DNA from 2 places in the Glutamicibacter sp. AOP38-B1-38 genome. Region 2 is predicted to be linked to the other one. Evidence: predicted binding sites of a transcription regulator. Region 2 holds the regulator's gene; the other holds the start of a gene.
The links. The regulator HspR, encoded in region 2, represses chaperone genes until heat shock. The targets are predictions, from matches to a motif close to AAGTTGAGTCNNNNNGACTCAACTT.

Region 1 (7,397 bases), on a different contig from region 2:
GCCGGGGAAGAGACCGAATCGATGTAGGCGTGGGGATCGGTGGGAATGCAGTCGCGATAGGTTTCGATCTTCTTGATGCTCGCTGAGCAGAATGACTCGTAGGTATCATTCATTGCTTCGAGCCACTGCACGTACTTTTCCTCGGCCCAGGCCTCCCGGTCCGCCGGGTCCGCTCCGGTGCGGGCACGCGAGAAGGTGCCCGAATGCTGCTTGTTCTCCGTGGCAAAGGTGACTGATTCGAGCTCCGGGGATTTTTCGCCGATGCTTTCGAACATGACCCGCCCCATGATCCGCAGTTCGTCTTTGGGGCCCCCAAGATGATCGGCCGATCCGTCCTGATTAAAACGGTATGAGTTGTCCAGATGAATGGACAGATGCCCGGGCTTGGGTGAATCCCACGAATTTATGAGCTTGTAGGCACCGAGAAAACCCTTGACCGACTTGATGCCGGAGTTATCCAACCAGGCCTGGATCATGGAATCGGCCCAGTCCTGTCCGCTAGCGTCTAGGCCGCGCGCAGGATCATAACGTTGCGTCGCTGAGGATTCGGCCGCAGCGGGGTTCGGGCTTGGCGAAGGTGATGACGTCGTGGCCGAAGCCGGAACACCTGCAGTTTCGCCGGGCGGCGGGGTTGCTTGAACCGAGCAACCGGTCAATGCCAGGGCGGCCAGCGCCGCGGTGAATATGAAGCGCAAGCGCATGAGAACCTCCGGAGACTCGAGTAAATATCAGTCTATCGAAGCGATGCCGCTCTGCACGTTGGGAAAGTGCGTGTGACTTAGTGCGGGTCGGAAAGGCAGAAGGTAATGCCAAAGGGATCGCGCAGTACGCTCCACCCAAAGCTAGGATCCTCGGTGTGTTCTTCAACCAAGACCGCGCCGGCGGCCACAAAGCCGGCGACGCTTTGTTCGCGGTCGCCATCGGCTTCTAGATCGAGATGCACTCGATTCTTATCAGCGGAGACCGATTCAACTTTTTGAAATCCGAGCCTGGCGCTGAAGCCCGGGACGGTAAGCATGGTGAACCCCGGGTACTGCCCGGCGTATTCGGCTCCGAGACGTTTCCGCCACCACTCGGCGGCAGCTACTTCGTCTTGGGCGTCGAGGGTGATCATGGCGATGTTTGGCATGGGCTCAACCTACCGCGAGCCGGCAGTGGTTTCTAGACTTAAACGAAAAACAGAACCTACAGATCGCGATGATCTGTAGGTTCTGGTTTTCATGGAGTCTTAGCTGCCGAAGTAGTCCATAACCGGTGCAGCCGGTTCCGCGGCTGCGGCCGGAACCTGCTTGGCAACCGAGAGCTGGCCTCCGGCGAAGTCCACCTCGATGGTGTCTCCGGCGGCGACTTCGTCGCCGATCAATAGATCGGCAATGGCGTCTTGCACCTTGCGCTGCACCAGGCGGCGCAGCGGGCGGGCACCAAACTCCGGGTCATAGCCCTCGGCTGCCAACCAAGTGATTGCGGCGTCGGTGACGTGCAGCTTGAGTTCTTGCCCCGCCAGGTGCTTGCGGGTCTCATCGAGTACCAGCTTGACGATCTGGGCGATCTCGGATTCGCTGAGCTTGCCGAAGAGCAGTACCTCATCGAGCCGGTTCAGGAACTCGGGACGCATGAACTCGCGTACCTTGCCCATCACCTTGGCTCGAATTTCGGCCTTCTCGCTGCCGGCATTGATCGAGGTGAAGCCGAAGTTGCCGGCCTTGCTGGCGAGGTGCTCGCCACCGAGGTTACTGGTCATCAGGATCAGTGTGTTGGAGAAGTCCACGGTGCGTCCGGCGGTATCCGTCAGCCGACCGTCATCCAGCACCTGCAACAGCACGTTGAACACGTCCGGGTGGGCCTTCTCGATCTCGTCGAGCAGGATCACCGAATACGGGTTGCGGCGGACCTTTTCGGTGAGCTGCCCGGGTTCGTCGTGGCCGACGTAGCCCGGAGGGGCGCCGATGAGCCGCGAAACCGTGTGCTTCTCTCCGTACTCGCTCATGTCGATGCGCACCAGCGACTCGGAGGAGCCAAAGAGGTTGTTGGCCAGGGCCTTGGCCAACTCGGTCTTGCCCACACCGGTGGGACCGAGGAACAGGAAGGAACCGATCGGACGCTGTGCCGGGGCCAACCCGGTACGGCTGCGGCGTACTGCGCGGGATACCGCGGCCACCGCGTCATGCTGGCCGATGACCGAAGCATGCAGCTGCTCCTCAAGGGAGGCCAATCGAGTCTTGTCGTCCCCGTTGATCCGCGAGGTCGGGATGCCGGTAGACCGGGAGATGACCTCGGAAATCTGGGCCTCATCGACGATGCGGGTAACCCCCGAGTCTCCCGCCTGCTCCGCGGCGGCGATGCGTTCGGTAAGTGTTGCGATGTGGTCGCGCCACGCACCGGCATCTTCGAAGCGTTCCTCGCCGACGGCTCGGGCCTTGTCGCGATCTGCTTCCACCAGTTCGTTGCGCAGCGCCTGCACGTCTTCGGTACCGCCTGCGGCGATTGACCTGCGGGCACCGGCAATATCGAGCAGGTCGATCGCCTTGTCCGGCAGGCGACGGTCTGTCAGGTAGCGAGCCGACAAGGAGACGGCTGCTTTCAGTGCCTCGGGAGTGTACTGCACCTGGTGGTGGTCTTCGTAGGATTCGCGCAACCCGTCAAGGATTGCCAGCGCGACTTCCTGAGAGGGTTCTCCCACGGTGACCTTGCCGAATCGGCGGGCCAGGGCGGAGTCCTTCTCTACCTTGCGGAATTCATCCAGGGTGGTGGCGCCGATCAGGTGCAGCTCTCCGCGGGCCAGGCGTGGCTTGAGGATATTTGCGGCGTCCATATTTCCGGACTCGCCGGAACCGGCTCCGACCAAGAGGTGCATTTCATCGATGAATATCAGTGTTTGGCCCTCGGCGTCGGCCACCTCTTCGAGCAGGCCGGTCAGCCGCTGTTCGAAGTCGCCGCGGTACCGGGTGCCGGAGAGCATGCCGGGCAGGTCGATGGAGATCAGCTGGACGCCACGGATCTGTTCCGGGACTTCATCCGCAACGATGGCACGGGCGAGCCCCTCGGCGATGGCGGTTTTGCCGACGCCTGCCTCACCAATGAGCACCGGGTTGTTCTTCGTTCGACGGGCCAGGATCTCAATGGTCTGGGCCAATTCGTCCTCGCGGCCGATGACCGGGTCGATCTGGCCATCGGAGGCCAGCGCCGTCAGGTCGGTACCGTAGCGTTCCAGCATAGAGACGTCTTGCTCTTCGCCGGACTCCACCTCTCCCGTCTGGGCGCGCTGGGCCTGCTCCATGGCTGCCTGCTGCAGGGACTGGCCGGTGATACCGTGCTGCGCGAGCAGCATGCCCACAGGAGATTCGGGGGAGAAGACAAAGGCGAGGAACAGGTGTTCCGGGTCGATGTAAGTCGAACCGTAATTTCGAGCGACCTGGTAGGCATCGAACAGGCTGCGCTGGGCGGCGGACGAGAGGCGTGATGGCTTCTCGGTGGCTTCTTCCCGACGTGGCAAGCGTTCGATGGCGTCTTTGGCCAGGGCTTCCAGATCAACGCCCATGGCGCTCAAGTGCTGGCCGGCGGGTTCGGTGCGAAGCAACGCGACCAGCAGGTGCAGTGCATCGATTTCTGCATGACCGTTTTCATGTGCGAAGGCAGCCGCGATGGACACTGCTTCGTGGGTGCGCTGCGAAAGCAGGCGCGTAATGTCGATGGGACGCGCGGCTTGGGTGCGCGAGGAAAGGAACCGGGAGAGGAATTCCTCGAACGAGCCATCTGACGAGGAGCCGAAAAATGCTGGCAAGTGAGCCTCCTAATAGAAACTTGAGTGGTCTATGCTCATGTTCAACGTAATATGAGCGAATCTATTCCCGCAAAGTCTGTCAAGGCAACAATAAGAGGCCGAGTTCACAACTCTAGACTTGGCGGGAGATCTCGACGAGTCCTAGCCGGGCTGCGGCGACGAGGGCCTGCACGCGGTCGCGCACTTCGAGCTTCATGAAGATTTTCGCCATATGGGTTTTTACCGTCGCCTCGGAGATCGCGAGCTGACGGCTGATTTCCGTATTGTTGAATCCTTTTGCCAAAAGATCCAATATTTGCATTTCGCGATTAGTTAGTCCGAGATCTTCGATAAGTCCTGCAATGTCGTGCGATTTACTATAAACGTTTTTTACAGCCGAGATTAGATCAGAAGAAACCGACGGGGAGATAGCCGCCGAGCCTTGGTGAACGGCATGAACTGCCGCGATGATTTCGGCCGGCTCCGTGTCCTTCACGAGGTAGCCGCTGGCTCCGGCCATGAGCACCGGAACCAGATAGTCATCTGATGAAAAGGCCGTAATTGCAAGGATTGCGGGGCTATTATGGGCAGATTTGATAATTTTGGTCGCTTCAATCCCGTCCATAATTGGCATTTGCAAATCCATAAGAACAACGTCTACATCATGTGTTTCACAATAATTAACCGCCCCTTCACCATTTTCTTGAGTATTAACGGTCACAATTCGACGATCAGTTGCTAGGATCGTGCTAAGCGCATGCCGAATCAGCGGCTCGTCATCGACGATGAGCACCTTAATCTGTTCCATTGGGGTCCTTTGAACGGTGGTTGGCACAAGAAACAACCTGGCATGAATCGAAGTATATAAGTTCAAGAGTTTGGGGTTTGAAATGAAAGCTTTAAAGATCTTGGCCGTGGCCGCGCTGGCGGCAACTCCATTAGCGTTTGCCGCGCCGGCTATGGCGGCACCAGTGGCAGAACCTACCTATTCTTCATCGGGCGTTGCAAGTCCTGCCGGTTGGGGCACCGACTTCTCTAAGTGGGTGTGCAAAAACTACGGCTACGCCTGCGGTTAGAGGCGTATTTGACTTTACCCGTAACCCGGTAAAGTATTCCGCATATGAGACTGCGAATAAAAACCGCCCTGACTAAGCTTTTTGCTGGTCGGGGCGTTGTCGTCTGGACGGGTATTCTCGCCTTTGCCGCCATTACCGCGACAGAGGGCTATACGTTGCTTCAGGACGGGATAGGTAATTCGTCTTCGAGCGTTATTCGCGGGGTGGGCGTTGGGTTGCTGCTGTCCGCCTCGTTGGCGATCGGCATGCGATGGGTTGCCACCTCGCTCGGCATGTATCTAGCCACGCTCTTTTTCTTCTTCTGGGACGGCGGCCTCTTGCTGTGGCTGGTCTTCTCGCTCGTGATCTTCAGTGTCCTTGCCGCGACGGTTGCATCTTCACTGGTGCGTAATTGGTATCTGGTGATGCTGCTCGTATGGATGGGGCAATACGGGGTCAGGGCAGGCGAGGACGCGATCCTACTGGTGATTTTCGTTCCGCTTGCCGTTTTGGCCTATGTTCTGGCCCGCAGTATTTTCCACTTGCGCGAACGAAATCTCAATGCGATTCGGCAGATGCAGGAGAACAGCGAGCAGAGCAGGATTGCCGTTGAGCGTGAACGCAAGAATATTGCGCGCGACCTGCACGATATCGTCGCGCACGACATTACCGTTGTGGCCATGCAGTCCAAGGCTGCAAAGTTTGCCAATAATGGGGAAGCGGCAATCGAGGCTATCGACATCATCGCGAAGCTCAGTACCGAAACATTGCATGATTTGCGCCTGATGCTAAACGTCTTGCGGACCGACGGAACGATGAGTGGTTCGTCCGGGTCCGGTGTCGACAAACCGGCGGCGACAACTGTATACGCGGTCCAGGGCGTGGAGATCTTCTCGCAACGTTTACATGAGTCTGGATTTGAAGTGACGTCTCACACGGGCGAGAACATTTCGGCGCTTCCGAGATCTGCGCAGACTGCGCTGTATCGGGTTATGCAGGAAGCGGCGACCAATATCATCAAACATGGTCGTCGGGGAGGGGTTTGCACCATGAGTTTGGAGGTCGTAGGACCGAATGCTGTCCTTGAAATGACTAATCAGATGCCAAATTCTCATCCAAGCGGGGGCGAGCTCTCCGGCGGTGGAATCGGGCTGATCGGTATGAAGGATCGCATGAATGCCTTCGGTGGGCGGTTCAGCACAAGGGTTGTGGATGATCGGTGGATACTTAGTGCCAGTATCCCCTTCTGAGCCCTACCCTCCTACTTAAGTATGATTTCGGAATTCTTGTAATCGCGATAAGTTATATACGTATCGGTGAAGACCGATCACCGCAGGGAAATTGGTGATGTTTTGCGAGTGGCATCATCAAGAGTTCCGCAGTGATTAAAAGGTACGTTGCGTCATGGATGGACTGATCTTTCTTCGGCGTTGTGCCCCCATCGCACGCCTGAGTTCGTTAGTGGCGCGACGTACCTTTTATAATCACCTTCAGCCTCAGAGCGCTGTATACCACTCCCCGATTTCGGGATGACCCCATCGAGCTTTCCTGCTAAGCCTCTTGAATCCTATTGTCATTCGAGAGTGGGCATCACATGTTGGTTCAGGCTGAAAACTAGCCCCGCGAATCGCTGAGCATTGGGTCGGAAGCGGCGGATCAACTGTTTTTCGAAGCCTGCAACGCAAACACCTTCAGCGATGAACCGGTTTCGGATGAAGTGCTTGAAGCTACTTACGAGACCATGAAAATGGGGCCAACGCTCATGGATACCCAGCCGACGCGGCATCGCCTAGGTGAAGAGTGCGGACGCTCGCCAAGAGATCTCTGAGACTATGGCGGGAACCAATAAGCAAAAGGCACTGAATGCGCCGGTCTTTGCGATCCTTCCTGTCGAAACCGAGTGGCACGAAGGGTTCGCGTCTTTCTTCCCTCACGCCCCGGAATGCAAGGCGATGCTTGGTGATCAGGGCATGCGCGCAGCTGTGGGCAGCCATAGTGCATGATTGCAGGCCGGGTATTTCACCATGGCAGTTCAGGCCGTCGGCTTTGCAGCAGGCCCAATGGCCGGGTTCGACAACTCTGCCGTTGACGCAATCGTAAACACCGATGGTCGAAACCAGTCATTCTTTGTAGTGAACGTGGGAAAGCCTGGCGCGGATGCGTGGTTCGGACGCATTCCACGCCACGCGGCCGAATTCGCTACGGGCAGCATCTAGGCTTCGCAGTGCTTAGACACCGGAGGGGTGGGAAACGCGATGCGTTTCCCACCCCTCCGGTGTTTTGGCCCAGTTACTCAGTCATGCCGACAGGGTCGTTCTCCAGCAGGTGATCCGACACCTTGGATAGCGCACGTTCCAATGCCGCGCGCAGGATCACCGGGACGGTGATTTCTTCCTCAAGTTTCAGCATTCCTTCGCGTTCAAAGGTCCGCAAGATCGCTTCAACCCGTGGGACGGACTCTTCGAGGCTCGTGATGAGGTGATGCTGTTCAACAGGCAGATCGTCTTCGGAAGGGATCTGCAGAGCGAATTCTGTGCGTGGTGGCTTCGAGGAGGCCGCATGGGTCAATAGCCCAGCAACCA
Region 2 (7,397 bases):
CAAGGACAAGATCGCGCTGCAGCGTCTGAAGGAAGCTGCCGAGCAGGCCAAGAAGGAACTCTCCTCGGCCACCAGCACCAACATCTCGTTGCAGTACCTCTCGGTCACCCCAGAGGGTCCGGTGCACCTGGACGAGCACCTTTCGCGTGCCAAGTTCCAGGACCTGACCAAGGACCTGCTCGATCGCACCAAGAAGCCATTCCACGACGTGATCGCCGAAGCCGGCGTGAAGGTTTCGGAGATCGCACACGTGATCCTCGTTGGCGGTTCGACCCGTATGCCAGCCGTTGCCGATCTGGTCAAGGACATGGCCGGCAAGGAAGCCAACAAGGGCGTCAACCCTGATGAGGTTGTCGCCGTGGGCGCAGCCTTGCAGGCAGGCGTGCTGAAGGGCGAGCGCAAGGACGTGCTGCTCATCGACGTCACCCCACTGTCCCTGGGTATTGAAACCAAGGGCGGCGTGATGACCAAGTTGATCGAGCGCAACACCGCGATCCCAACCAAGCGTTCGGAGACCTTCACCACCGCTGAGGACAACCAGCCTTCGGTGTCCATCCAGGTCTTCCAGGGCGAGCGCGAGTTCACCCGCGACAACAAGCCGCTGGGCACCTTCGAGCTGACCGGCATCGCCCCGGCGCCGCGCGGCATCCCGCAGGTCGAGGTCACCTTCGACATCGACGCCAACGGCATCGTGCACGTCTCCGCCAAGGACAAGGGCACCGGCACCGAGCAGTCGATGACCATCACCGGCGGCTCCTCGCTGTCGAAGGAAGACATCGAGCGCATGGTGCAGGAAGCCGAGGCCCACGCCGAAGAGGACAAGGCCCGCCGCGAGGCAGCCGAGACCCGTAACGCCGCCGAACAGGCAGCCTACTCGGTTGACAAGCTCATCAAGGACAACGAGGACAAGCTTCCGGAAGAGGTCAAGACCGAGGTTCAGGCCGACGTCGACGCGCTGAAGGAAACCCTGGAGAAGCAGGACAACGACGACGAGGTCAAGGCCGCGTTTGAGAAGCTGCAGGCTTCGCAGACCAAGCTGGGCGAGGCAATCTACGCCAATGCCCCGACCGAAGGCGCCGAAGCTCCCGAGGGTGAGCAGGCTTCGAATGCTGATGAAGACATCGTCGACGCCGAGGTAATCGACGAAGACGACGAGAACGTCAAGAAGTAAGGGAGAGACGGGAATATGTCCGAGGCACAGGACCAGAACGCCAACTCCGGCCAGGAGCCGGAGAACGAGCAGGATGCCGCCAATGAGCAGCAGACTGCAGACGCTTTGGGTCAGGCCGAGGCGATCCTGAACGAGGCGGCCGCCGGCGTCGAAGAGGCGCAGGCTGAGGTCACCGAGAAGGAAAACGAGTTGCGCAACGACCTGCTCCGCCTGCAGGCCGAGTATGTCAACTACCGCAAGCGCGTCGAGCGCGACCGGGTGGCAGTGCGCGACAGCGCCGTCCAGTCGGTGCTCTCCACCTTGCTGCCGGTACTCGATGACATCGATGCCGCTCGTGCTCACGGCGACCTGGCCGATGGACCGTTTGCGGCCATCGCCAACAAGCTGGACACGGTTTTGGCATCGCACGGCCTGGAGCGAATCGACGAGGCTGGGGTCGAATTCGACCCTAACGTCCACGAAGCTTTGCTGCGCCAGCCGGTCCCCGAAATTCCGGCGGACCATGTGGGACAGGTATTGCGAGCCGGTTACCGCAAGGGCACCTACACTCTGCGCGCCGCGCAGGTGCTGGTCGCCACCGGCGAATAGCCGCACATCTAGATAGCGAAACTGCCCACTGCCGAGAATTCGTCAGTGGGCAGTTTCGAATCGCTAGTCGAAAGAAAGGGGGCCCTGATGGCAAGTCAGGACTGGATCGACAAAGACTTCTACGCCATTCTGGGCGTCTCCAAGGACGCCAACGAGGCGGACATCAAGAAGGCGTACCGCAAGCAAGCGCGTAAGTACCACCCGGATACCAACCAGGGCGATGCGGACGCCGAGCGGAAATTCAAGGACATCTCCGAGGCCAACTCGGTGCTTTCCGATAAGGAAGAGCGCGAACAATACGACGCCATCCGCGCCATGGGTGGAGGCGCCCGGTTCAGCGCCGGCGGAGCTGGCGGCGCCCCGGGCGGCCAGGCGGGATTCGACGACGTCTTCTCCAACCTCTTCGGCGGTGGGGGAGGCCCGCGCGGCCGCGGCGGACAGCCCGACTTCTCCGATCTCTTCGGCGGCGGGGCTGGGTTCGGCGGCGGATTCGGCCAAAGCGCCCCGCCGCGCAAGGGAGCTGACCGGACGGCCAGCACCACCATCTCCTTCGCTGGTTCCATCAAGGGCACCACCATCGGGTTGCGTGAGCAGAGCGGTGAAGTCATTGACGTGCGTGTTCCGGCTGGAATCAAGGATGGCCAGTCGGTGCGCGTGCGTGGACGAGGCCAACCTGGCGGAGCCGGCAACGGCGACCTGCTGGTCAAGGTCAAGGTCACCGAGCACCCGTTCTTCAAACGCGAAGAGAACAACATTCGTGTGCACCTGCCGGTTACCTTTGATGAGGCAGTCCTCGGAGCCAAGATCCACGTGCCGACTCTCGACGGGGAACAAGTAGCCGTGAAGGTGCCCGCCGGTTCGAACTCGGGTCGTACCTTGCGCCTGAAGGGGCGTGGGGTGAAGACCTCGAAGTCCACCGGTGACATGCTGATCGTCTTGGATGTGGTGATTCCACAGAACCTGAATGACAAGGCGAAGACGGCCATCGAAGACTTCGCTGCCGCCACCGCGGGGGAAGATCCTCGCGTGGGTCTTGAAGCCAAGGCCAGGCTCTAGGATTAATCCAGGAGCGATGTAGTGCAACGCGGCGGCGTTCCCCGAAAGGGGCACGCCGCGGTGGACAATGGATGTATCCCCAGCAGCGGAAGTAAGGAGACTGAATTTCATGGCCCACGAGTTCTTGCGACCTGTATTCGTCATTTCAGTCGCCGCGCAACTAGCCGACATGCATCCGCAGACGCTGCGGCAATACGACCGCATCGGATTGGTCTCTCCAAGCCGCCAAGCCGGCAAGCAGCGTCGCTACTCTCAACGTGATGTTTCGCTGCTGCGCCAGGTGCAGCTGCTGAGCAAGGAAGGTGTTTCGCTCGAAGGCATTAAACGCATCATCGAGCTGCAAAACCAGGTAGCCCACCTCCAGGGCCAAGTGGCCGAACTGCGCGATGAGCTGCACGCGGTCCAGCAAGGCCAAACCCGGGTCTTCGCCGCGGGTACGGCCGCCGGAGATGTGGTGTCCATGGCCCGTGGCATGCGCCCGGCACGCCGCGAGCCAAGCGTCACCCTATTTACCACCCGCCGCGCCATCGGCCGCTAGTCCCGCGCTCCGCGTACCTCTCGCACCCTCGGCGGCGCCTCTCAGCGATTTCAACTGGCCATTTGCCAGCATCCGGATTAGTCTCAGAATAACGTGATCCACCTCACCTTTCGTGAATCGCGCAGTTGCACACCGGAGCACCGTTCCGGACCAGAAAATAGTGCAGCAGGACTGTTTTGAGAACGGAGAGCTTCGTGCAGGAACATCTTTCAGCAACGGCGCACTTTCAGCCGACACCTTCGGTTTCCGCGACCCCCGGTTTGCCGGTGCGCGCATGAAATCATATGCCCAGGGCGAAACAGGTGCACAGCTTCTCGACGAAACCATCGGCGCAAATTTAGAGCGTACCGTCGCCAAGTACGGTGAACGTGAAGCGCTCGTGGAGGTCGCCAGCGGAAGAAGATGGTCATGGAATGAGCTAGACCAGGCGGTCAACGACCTCGCACGCGGTCTGCTCGCGGCGGGCCTTCAGCAAGGCGACCGGCTGGGCATTTGGGCGCCGAACTGCGCCGAGTGGACGCTCACGCAATATGCCACCGCAAAAATCGGCGTGATCCTGGTGAACGTCAATCCGACATATCGCAGCCACGAATACTCCTACGCGGTCAATCACAGTGGCCTGCGAATGCTGATCACCATGTCCCGCTTCAAGACAAGCAACTATCGAGACATGGTCGAACGCTGCGCGGTGGACACCCCAACCCTTGAGCGGGTGGTTTACCTCGACACCGAGGACTGGACCGAACTAATCCACGGCGGACAGGGCGTGGAAGCGGGGCAGGTCGCGCAACGCCTGGCGCAGACGGCCCCGGATCAAGCGATTAATATTCAATACACCTCGGGGACCACCGGATATCCGAAAGGCGCAACGCTCAGCCATCGAAATATCTTGAACAACGGGTTCTTCGTCACCCAGACCATTCGGCTTGGACCGGAAGATCGGCTCTGCATCCCGGTGCCGTTTTATCACTGCTTTGGCATGGTGATGGGTAATCTCGGATGCACCGCGCACGGTACCACCATGGTGATTCCCGCCCCGAGCTTCGATGCCGAAACCACCTTGCGAGTCATCGCCGAGGAAAAATGCACGGGGGTTTATGGGGTGCCCACCATGTTTATCGCCATGCAGAATCATCCCAGCTTCGGCACCCATGACCTGAGCACCTTGCGTACCGGAATCATGGCAGGTTCGGTATGTCCTGTCGAGGTGATGCGCCGCTGCCTCGAGGAGATGAACATGACCGAGATTTCCATCGCCTATGGGATGACCGAAACCAGTCCGGTCTCCTGCCAGACGCGTGCCGATGACGATTTGGCGGCTCGCACGGAAACCATCGGCAGGGTGCATCCGCACCTTGAGGTCAAGATCGTGGACCCGGCAACCGGCGAGACGGTGGAGCGCGGGCAACCCGGCGAGTACTGCACCCGAGGCTACTCGGTGATGCTCGGCTACTGGAACGACGCGGCGAAAACCGAAGAAGCCATCGACTCGGAGAACTGGCTGCATAGCGGAGACCTCGCGGTGATGCGCGAGGACGGCTGCTGCACCATCGTGGGGCGAATCAAGGACATGGTGATCCGCGGGGGAGAGAACATCTACCCGCGGGAGATCGAGGAGTTCCTATTCGGGCATCCCGATATAGAAGATGTCTCCGTGGTGGGCGTGCCAAATGAAAAATATGGAGAAGAGATCTGTGCCTGCATCAAGATGAAGGCTGGCAAAACGCCCCTTGGGGTCCAAGACATCAAGAACTTCGCCGAAGGGCAATTGGCGCACTACAAGATCCCGGCCTATGTGATGATCCTCGATGAGTTCCCGATTACGGTCACCGGCAAGATTCGCAAGGTGCAACTGCGCGAAGACGCGGCGAAATCCCTGCTCAGCTAAGGACTGCGGGAGCCTAGATGCGGTCGTGCTTGGCTAAACGCGCCAAGAGCCCCTGCTTCACGCTGGGCCATTCGTGCGGCAAAATCGAGAAAACCACGGTATCTCGCAAGGTGCCGGTGCGAGCGTCATACATGTGATTGCGCAGCACCCCATCTTGCTTGGCGCCTAGCCGGGCGATAGCTTCCCGGGACTGCCGGTTATGCCAATGCGTGCAGAAAGCCACGGCGATGCAGTCGAGCTCTTCGAAGGCGCGCTGAAGCAATAGGTACTTCGCGGCGGCATTGATGCCCGTGCCTTGGTGGGCAAGTCCCAGGAAGGTTGAACCGATTTCCACCCGACGATTGACCGCATCGATGTTGAGGTAGGTCGTCGCGCCCACCGCTTTGTTGCTTTGCAGATCGAGAATTGCGAACGGGGCCATCTTGCCTTCGCCCTGCAGGGCCAGCCGCCGCTCAATCTCGGAGTACATGGCTTGCGCCGAAGGGGTCTTAGCGAACCAGGCCTGGTCCAGCCCGTCGCGGGCCACCAGAGCGCTGAGATCTGCCGCATGCTTCGGGTCGAGCTGTTCGAGCCGGACACCGGCGAATTCTAGGGTGGGGGATGCGCTAAGGGCCATGGCTGCAAGTCTATTGCAATCATGGCCCTGCGAAACTAAGACCTACTTGGCGGCTCGGGTGAAGGCCAAGTCGAAGACCAAACGTCCCGCCTTCAAGGCCTTGCCTTCGAAGCTGGTGAGGATGCGACGCTCAAATCGTGGTGCCCAGCCACCTCGGTCATCGACAAATTCCGGTTCAGGGTCGAAGCCCTCCATGCCGTTCCGGCGCACCTTGGTCAGGTTGCTTTCCTCCCCGGCAGCGTTGCCGGGGTACTGGTTTTCGAAAGCCTGGTGAGCTTCCAGCACCTCGCGCATTTGCTCGGCATAGTTCGACCAGTCGGTGGCCAAGCGCAGTGTCCCGCCGGGTTTCAGCACGCGCGCGACCTTGTCCAGGAATGAGGAGGTAATGAGGCGGCGCTTGTGATGACGCGGCTTGTGCCAAGGGTCCGAGAAGAAGATCCAGAGCTCATCGGCGCTATTCTCTTCGAGCATGACCTCGAGTACTTCTGGCGCGTTGGCCTGCACCGCGCGAACGTTTTCCAACTCGAATGATTCAACCTTCAGCATCAGCTGGGCCAATCCCGGAAGGTACACCTCGACGGCCAGGTAATTGCGCTCGGGGTCATCCTTGGCGGCATTGGCGATGCATTCGCCCAAGCCCGTGCCGATTTCTACGATCAGCGGGGCGACGCGTCCGAATGCCTGCTCGGGATCCAAGCGGAAGTCGTCTGCCACCGAAGTATCTGCAATTTTACGCGGCGGCTCGATCACGTAGCGATCGGCGTTGCGGTCCCAAGCAGCTGCGCGGCGTCCTTGCAGCCGATTGCCTCTGCGTACGAAAGAGACCGGTTCGGCACGGAAATAAGATGGGTCTTTGGCCGCCTTGCCGGTGACTGCAGGCTGCTCTTCGCTACGTTCGCTCATGATTATTAATCCTAGCCGAGTACCGGCCGGCACAAACTTGGAATTTATAGGGCGTTGCACACCCGCGAAGCGGGCATCGAGAAATACTAGGGGGCGTTCCGGGTGTTCCCCTATGGCGAATAGCCGCCTCGAACAGGCATCCTAGAAGTATGACAGATCTAGTGCGCGGTTTATTGAACATCATTTGGCTTGTTTTTGGAGGACTTTGGCTGGCGTTGGGCTATGTCCTAGCCGGTATCATCTGCTGCCTGTTGATCGTCACGATTCCTTTCGGCATCGCGTCATTCAGAATTGCCGGTTACGCGCTGTGGCCATTTGGGCGCACGGTCGTTGACCGCGGGCCGGTCGGCGCGTTTTCGACGTTGGGCAACGTCATCTGGTTGATCTTCGCCGGTATCTGGATTGCCATCAGCCATGTGCTCACCGCGATCCCGATGTTCGTATCAATTATCGGCATCCCACTGGGCATCGCCAACCTGAAGATGATCCCGGTATCCTTGATGCCGCTGGGCAAGGAAATCGTTCCTTCCGACTACTTCATCGGCAACGTCCGCCGCTAAAATCCAAGAGCAATATCAAGGCCGATTCCCATTATTCAGGGAGTCGGCCTTGCTGCCTTCACGAGACTTCTGCAACT

Region 1: a site for HspR is predicted at 3,799-3,823, ahead of ACT3TP_RS13350 (ATP-dependent Clp protease ATP-binding subunit). Genes of this name have one in related genera too.

What each region holds. Positions count from the first base shown of each region.
Region 1 is NZ_JBQSWU010000022.1:21,511-28,907, forward strand. Features, by position in the region: gene ACT3TP_RS13340 (hypothetical protein) at 1-701, opposite strand, end outside; gene ACT3TP_RS13345 (VOC family protein) at 779-1,129, opposite strand; gene ACT3TP_RS13350 (ATP-dependent Clp protease ATP-binding subunit) at 1,229-3,781, opposite strand; gene ACT3TP_RS13355 (response regulator) at 3,894-4,568, opposite strand; gene ACT3TP_RS13360 (sensor histidine kinase) at 4,881-6,065, shown strand; gene ACT3TP_RS13365 (hypothetical protein) at 6,840-7,031, shown strand; gene ACT3TP_RS13370 (hypothetical protein) at 7,105-7,397, opposite strand, start outside.
Region 2 is NZ_JBQSWU010000007.1:1,272-8,668, forward strand. Features, by position in the region: gene dnaK (molecular chaperone DnaK) at 1-1,171, shown strand, start outside; gene ACT3TP_RS05520 (nucleotide exchange factor GrpE) at 1,187-1,759, shown strand; gene ACT3TP_RS05525 (DnaJ C-terminal domain-containing protein) at 1,847-2,815, shown strand; gene ACT3TP_RS05530 (heat shock protein transcriptional repressor HspR) at 2,925-3,353, shown strand; gene ACT3TP_RS05535 (AMP-binding protein) at 3,628-5,241, shown strand; gene ACT3TP_RS05540 (GNAT family N-acetyltransferase) at 5,255-5,857, opposite strand; gene trmB (tRNA (guanosine(46)-N7)-methyltransferase TrmB) at 5,900-6,760, opposite strand; gene ACT3TP_RS05550 (YccF domain-containing protein) at 6,910-7,320, shown strand; gene ACT3TP_RS05555 (DinB family protein) at 7,356-7,397, opposite strand, start outside.